2 regions of the Luteimonas galliterrae genome follow, and region 2 is predicted to be linked to the other one. Evidence: riboswitches for the same ligand, from Rfam matches in the RefSeq annotation. Region 2 holds a riboswitch; the other holds the start of a gene.
What was found. Region 2 has a riboswitch for cobalamin ahead of btuB (TonB-dependent vitamin B12 receptor). Riboswitches for the same ligand answer to the same signal wherever they lie in the genome.

Region 1 (3,388 bases), on a different contig from region 2:
CGCCCGTACAGTTCGCGCGCCTGCACGGTCTTGACGGCCTTGCCCTGTTTTTCGGCCTGTTCGTAGGCGCGCTCGAATTCTTCGCCGAACAGATCGGTGAACTCGGGCACGATGCGCGGATCGAACAGCGACCATTCGCCGCCGGCTTCGACCCGCTTCATGAACAGGTCCGGGATCCAGTTGGCCAGATTGAGATTGTGCGTGCGCCGCGCGTCGTCGCCGGTGTTGTCGCGCAGCTCCAGGAATTCCTCCACATCCGCGTGCCACGGCTCCAGATACACGCATGCGGCGCCCTTGCGCTTGCCGCCCTGGTTGACCGCGGCTACCGACGAATCCAGCGTCTTCAGCCACGGCACGATGCCGTTGGAATGGCCATTGGTCGATTTGATCAGCGATCCCCGCGAACGCACGCGCGTATAGCTGACGCCGATACCGCCGCTGAACTTGGACAGCTGGGCGATGTCGCCGTACTTCCGGTAGATCGATTCCAGCGAATCGCGCGGCGAATCCAGCAGGAAGCACGACGACAGCTGTTCGTGCGTGGTGCCGCTGTTGAACAGCGTCGGCGAGCTCGGCAGGTAGTCCAGGTTGCCCATGCGCCGGTACAGCGCCAGCGCCTCGGGAACATCCTCGCTCAGCGCGCAGGCGATGCGCAGGAAGAACTGCTGCGGCGTCTCGATCACCTTGCGCGTATGCGGGTGGCGCAGCAGGTAGCGGTCGTACAGCGTGCGGAGGCCGAAATAGTCGAAGTGCAGGTCCAGCGACATGTCCAGCGCGTCGTTGAGCTTGCGCGCATTGGCTTGCACGAAGCCGAGCAGGCGGTCGTTGATCAGGCCGACTTCGTGGCCGCGGGCGACCGATTGCGAGAACGCATGGATTTCCTGGCCGGCCACTTCTTTGGCGATGACGTTGGCCAGCAGGCGCGCGCCGAGGCGGCCGTATTCGGGTTCTTCGGCGGTCAGCAGCGCAGCGGTGCGGATCGACAGCTCGTCCAGTTCGCGCGTGCTGGCGCCGTCGTACAGTCCTGAGATGGTGCGCGTGGCCACGCGCATCGGATCGATCGCGTGCAGGCCTTCGCAGCAGCGCTGCACGGCGCGCACGATCTTGTTGAGATCCACCGGCTCGCGCCCGCCGTTGCGCTTGGTCACGCTCATCGCGGTGGCGGCGGGCGGCGGGGTGAGCAGGAAGGGCGTGTTGTTGGAAAGCGTGTTGTTGGAAAGCGTGTTGTTCGAAAGCGGGTCGCGCGCTTCGGTCGCGGCGGTGTCCGCAACGGCGCTGTCGTTCGGGTTCATGCGTGCTTCTCCTGCGATGGCGCACCGATGCCGTCTGTCCCACGCGGACGGCGGAAGGGGCGGCATCGCGCAGGGACGCAAGTCCACGGCGCGACCCCGCCCCCTCGGGCGTGCGGCGATCTCAGGGTGGGCGAGCGGTGTCGCAACAGCCGCGATGCGTTCGCACGAAAGCAAAGGCCGGCTTGCGTCACCAGCCATCTCCCCCCGGAGATTCCGCGGCCGGCACCGCGCGGTGTGCATCGCGCGGTTGTCGGCAGGTCTTCGGACTCGTGGACGCGGGACGCTTCTTTGTAGGAGCGGCTTCAGCCGCGAGCTCTTCCGGCCAGATCGCGCGAGCGTCAGGAAAAAGCTCGCGGCTGAAGCCGCTCCTACGAAAGGCTATTCCACCTACCGGCCGTCGCTTCCCGGGATCCTGGATCCCAGTGCCAATGACGGCTTTCGTTTCCACATACCGCTGCGGGGCAGTGCCGGATTCCAACCGGCTTCCCTTTTCATCCGGCGGCGCGAGCCGTCGGAACCGACGGCCACAACATACGGTGCCTAGACGGCGCCGTCAACGCCAGATGTAGCGATATTCAAATTGGCCGCGCTTGTTTGGCCGGCGGGTTTGAACTCCGGCGGACCGACCACCACCCATGCGCGTTCGCGCCAACCGCGTGCGGCGCGCAGGTCGCGGTACATGCCGCGCCAGGCGTGCGCCACGAGCCGGAAGGGATTGTTGCTGTGGAAGGGTTCCACCAGCCCGTACCGCGGCGGATGCTCCGCCGTTTCAGCTTGGAAAGTGCCGAACCAGCGATCGAAGACGATCAGCACGCCGCCGTAGTTGCGGTCGATGTAGATCTGGTTGCTCGCATGGTGCGCGCGATGGTGCGAAGGCGTATTGAACAGGTATTCGATCGGACGCGGCAGCTTGCCGATCAGTTCGGTGTGCAGCCAGAACTGGTACAGCAGATTCAGGGACAGCGTGGCGAGGACGATCGGAACCGGAAATCCGATCAGCACCAGCGGCGCCATGAAGACGGGCGTGCCGACGATGCGGCTGGTCCAGCCCAGCCGGTAAGCGGCGGCGAACGTGATCCGATGCGAGGAGTGGTGGACGGAGTGATTGAGCCAGAACCAGCGGATGCGGTGCTCGGCGCGGTGCATCCAGTAATAGCAGAAGTCCAGGCCGAGCAGCAACAGGGCCCAGTGCCACCAGCGGTCCATCGCGATCTCGCCGATCCGCCAGTGCCACACCGCATACAGCATCAGGCCCACGATGCCCGTCTTGACTACGGCGATGATTACGATGCGGCCGGCGACATCGCCCAGCGACGCCCAGAATTCGCCCCAAGCGTAGCCGCGGCCGCTTCGAACCAGCCACCATGCTTCGATCGCGGCGAGCAGAATGAGCGCCAGCATCAGCCAGGCCGTAAGTTTAAGGCTCAACAAAGGGCACGCTCCGCCGGCGCAGAAGAGAAGGGTTGCGCGAACGCGAACGGCGTCGGCGCGCGGCCAGACTAGCGGCGCGGGCGCGTGCGGTGCCGCCGTCGCAAGGCGGAGTGGGAACACTGACCGAAGATAGGTGCGCGTGGTTTCGTTGCCGCGCTTGCTCCGCCGCTCTTGCTTGCGGTGTGGAGCAGACGGCGCAGAAGCAATGGCAAAGCCAGCGGGGCAAGCCCCGCTCTACGAAACGGAAGCGGCGGTCACTGGCGGTGTTCGAGGGTGAGGTATTCGGCCGACTGCATCTCGATCAGCCGCGAGGCGGTGCGCTCGAACGCCGCGGCCAGGCGCGTGCCTTCGTAGAGCGCGGGCGGCGGCGCGTCCGCCGTGCAGACGAGGTTGACGTGGCGGTCGTACAACTCGTCGATCAAGGTGATGAAGCGCCGCGCCGGGTTGTCCATGCGTTCCTCAAGGCGCGGGATGCCGCCCAGCAGCACGGTGTGGAACTCGCGCGCGATCTCGATGTAGTCGGACGCGCCGCGCGGGCCTTCGCACAATTCGGCGAAATCGAACCAGGCCATGCCCTTGCAGCGCGCGCGCACGGCGATCTTGCGGCCTTCCAGTTCGATGGTGCCGCCGCGGTGCGCGTCGTCGCCGCCGAGCGCATGCCAGCG
Region 2 (3,388 bases):
CCAGCTTCAGATCCTCGGTGAACGAGAAGCCGTAACGCGCGCTGCCGGTGGTCTCGCCGCCGAACTGGCTGTTGTCGTCGCGGCGCAGGCTGGCCTGGAAGCTTTGCCGGCCGAAGTCGCCTTGCCACTGGCCGAACACGCCGCGGTTGATGCGTTGGGTTTCGTCGAATTCCGCGTCGCTGTCGACCGCATCTCGTTGCCAGTCGAAACCGAAGCTGACCAAGCCGGTGCCCGCGCCGATGTCGGCCTGCAACGAAGCCAGATCGCGATGCGTGTCGAAGCGGCTGCTGAACTCGCCGTCCTTGAAGTCGTCGCTCTCGTCGACGCTGCGGCCTGCATTGAAGGTCACCGCGATCTTTTCGCTGGGCGCGTAACGCAGCCGTGCGCCGGCGACCTGCTGCACCACGTCGGCCTGGTTGGCGAAACTGCCGTCGTAGTCGTTCTGGCCTTCGGCGCGGAACACGCGTGCTTCGGCGTCCCAAGCGTCGCCGAAGCGGTAGCCGCCTTGCAGCGATAGCGAATTGTTCTCGTAGCCGTCCTTGTCCGGCTCGTCGGTGAAGCAGCCCGCGAACAGCGTGCCGCTGCCGCGGCAAGCGTCGATGCCCTCGGTACGCTCGTGCGCGGCGTTGATCGAATACCAGCCGTCGCCCTGCTTGCCGGCGACGCCGGCGCTGGCGCGACGGGTGTCGAAGCTGCCCAATGCGACGCTGGCATGCGGCGCGAACGCGCCTTCCGGGCGGCGGGTGAAGATCTGGATGACGCCGCCCAGCGCCTCGGAACCGTAAAGGCTGGAGAACGGTCCGCGCACGATCTCGATGCGCTCGATCTGATCGACCGGGATGTCCTGGAACGCGGCCAAACCCGCGCTGGCCGAACCGATGCGCACGCCATCGACCAGCACCAGCACCTGCGAACCGCCGGCGCCGCGCAGCGACATCGTGGTGATCTTGCCGTTGCCGCCGTTGTTGGCGAAGGTCAGGCCGGGCGTGCCGCGCAGCAGTTCCGGCAACGAAGCCGGCTGCAGGCGATCGATGCGTTCGCGGTCGATCACGGTGGTGGAAGCCAGCGTATCGGCCAGCGACTGCGGCGTGCGCGTGGCGGTGACGACGATCTGGTCGAGATCGGTGACGGTCGCTTCGGGTCCCGATTCCGCACTCGCCTGAGCGCAGGCGAACGAAACGGCGATGGCCAACGCAACACGCGCGGCATGGGTGTGACGCAATGACATGATGAGCTCCTGAGCCGCGCCTGCCCGCGCGGAATGGTTGGGAAGGACAGGCGGCGGAGCGCATGGGTCGTGCCGCGGAGGCACGATTCCACGACATCGCCCACCGCGTGTTTGGTCTGCCGAAGGCCGGTCTCCGGGCTCGCGAGCGAAGACGCGGACGTCTTCGGAACGGCGCCTTCCCATGCGGATGCACAGTGGCTGTTTGCCGGTCCAGGGCCTTGCGGCCGATGCTCGCCTACCGTTGCGGGGGCAGCTCCGGGATTGCCGTCATGGCGCACCGGATTCCCGTTTCAACCGCTGGCGTAGGACGCGCGCGGTCACCTCAGGCGGGCGCAGTTTAGCGGCCTTTACTGCCGGGCGATAGCGAAACCGCCGCAGCGCGCATAATCTGCGCACTTATGGATACTTCGCCAGACCTTGCTTCCGCTACGCCCCCTGCCCTGCTCAGCCCCATCGAGGCGCGCATCCTGGGCAGCCTGGTCGAGAAGGAAGCCACCACACCCGACGCTTATCCTTTGACGCTCAACAGCCTGGTGCTGGCGTGCAACCAGAAGACTTCGCGCGATCCGGTCACTCATTTGAATGCGGGCGAGATCGAGCACGCCCTGCGGCAGATGGAAGTGCGCGGCCTGGTCAAATCCCAGCATTCGGCGCGCGCCGGTCGTTACGCGCACCGCATGGAAGCGGTGCTCAGCCTGACCCGCCAGCAGACCGCATTGCTCGCGCTGCTGATGCTGCGCGGACCGCAGACGCTGCACGAACTGTTGAGCCGCAGCGAACGCTGGGTGAAGTTCGAAGGCGCCGAGGACGTGCAGCACGCACTGGAACGGCTGGCCGCGCGCGAACCGGCCATGGCGGTGAAACTGCCGCGCGGCAGCGGCCAGCGCGAAGACCGCTACGGGCACCTGCTCTGCGGTCCCTTGTCCGAAGCGCAGCTCGCGGCCGCGGCGCGCCCTTCGGCCGCGGCTGCGGACGAACAGGCGTTGCTGGAGCGCATCGACGCGCTCGAAACGCGCATCGCCGCGCTTGAAGCGAAGCTGAGCGCAGCCTCCTGATCGGTTTGCGCCGATCGCGCATGGCGTTCACTATCGCCATTCGGACATCGACGGAGCCTCAATGCCGCATCACACCTCGCTGATCGCGATCCTCTGCGTCGGCTTCGTGCTGGCGTTCGTGCTGGGCCTGCTGGCGCAGCGCCTGCGGCTGTCGCCGCTGGTCGGCTATCTGGTCGCCGGCATCCTGGCCGGGCCGTTCACGCCCGGCTTCGTCGGCGACCAGACGCTGGCGCCGCAGTTGGCCGAGATCGGCGTGATCCTGCTGATGTTCGGCGTGGGCCTGCATTTCTCGCTGCGCGACCTGATGGCGGTGAAGGCGATCGCGTTGCCCGGCGCCGTCATCCAGATCGCGGTCGCTACCGTATTGGGCTGGGCGCTAGCGCTTTGGCTCGGCTGGTCGCACGGCGCCGGCCTGATGTTCGGCCTCGCGCTGTCGGTAGCGAGCACGGTGGTGCTGCTGCGCGCGCTGGAGGAGCGGCGCCTGCTTGAAACGGGCAAGGGACGGATCGCGATCGGCTGGCTGATCGTCGAAGACCTGGCGATGGTGCTGGCGCTGGTGCTGCTGCCTGCCCTGGCCGGCTCGCTCGGCGGCGAAGGCGGCGGCGAGGGCAATGTGTGGAAGGCGTTGCTGTGGACGCTGGCCAAGGTCGGCGCTTTCGTCGCGGTGATGCTGATCGTCGGCCGTCGCGTGATCCCGTGGGTATTGGAGCGCGTCGCCGGCACCGGTTCGCGCGAACTGTTCACGCTGTGCGTGCTGGCGGTGGCGATGGGCGTGGCCTTCGGCGCCGCCGAACTGTTCGGCGTGTCGTTCGCGCTGGGCGCGTTCTTCGCCGGCATGCTGCTCAACGAATCCGAGTTCAGCCATAAGGCGGCGCAGGATTCGCTGCCGATGCGCGACGCGTTCGCGGTGCTGTTCTTCGTCTCGGTCGGCATGCTGTTCGATCCGCATATCGTGGTCGAGCAGCCGCTGGCGATCGTGGCGACGTTCCTGATCATCGTCTTCGGCAAGTCCGTCGCCGCATGGGCCATCGTCCGCGCCTTCGGCAAGTCCAACTCGACGGCATTGACCATTTCCGCGAGCCTGGCGCAGATCGGAGAATTCTCC

Region 1: linked by a shared signal. The riboswitch ahead of M2650_RS15765 (ribonucleoside-diphosphate reductase subunit alpha) and the one ahead of btuB (TonB-dependent vitamin B12 receptor) in region 2 are both predicted to bind cobalamin.

The regions. Positions count from the first base shown of each region.
Region 1 covers NZ_JAMBEP010000006.1:27,584-30,971, forward strand. Annotated here, with positions in the region: gene M2650_RS15765 (ribonucleoside-diphosphate reductase subunit alpha) at 1-1,154, opposite strand, end outside; cobalamin riboswitch at 1,528-1,829, opposite strand; gene M2650_RS15770 (sterol desaturase family protein) at 1,833-2,720, opposite strand; gene zapE (cell division protein ZapE) at 2,978-3,388, opposite strand, start outside.
Region 2 covers NZ_JAMBEP010000001.1:1,677,102-1,680,489, forward strand. Annotated here, with positions in the region: gene btuB (TonB-dependent vitamin B12 receptor) at 1-1,228, opposite strand, end outside; cobalamin riboswitch at 1,336-1,568, opposite strand; gene M2650_RS07765 (YceH family protein) at 1,627-2,283, shown strand; gene ybaL (YbaL family putative K(+) efflux transporter) at 2,345-3,388, shown strand, end outside.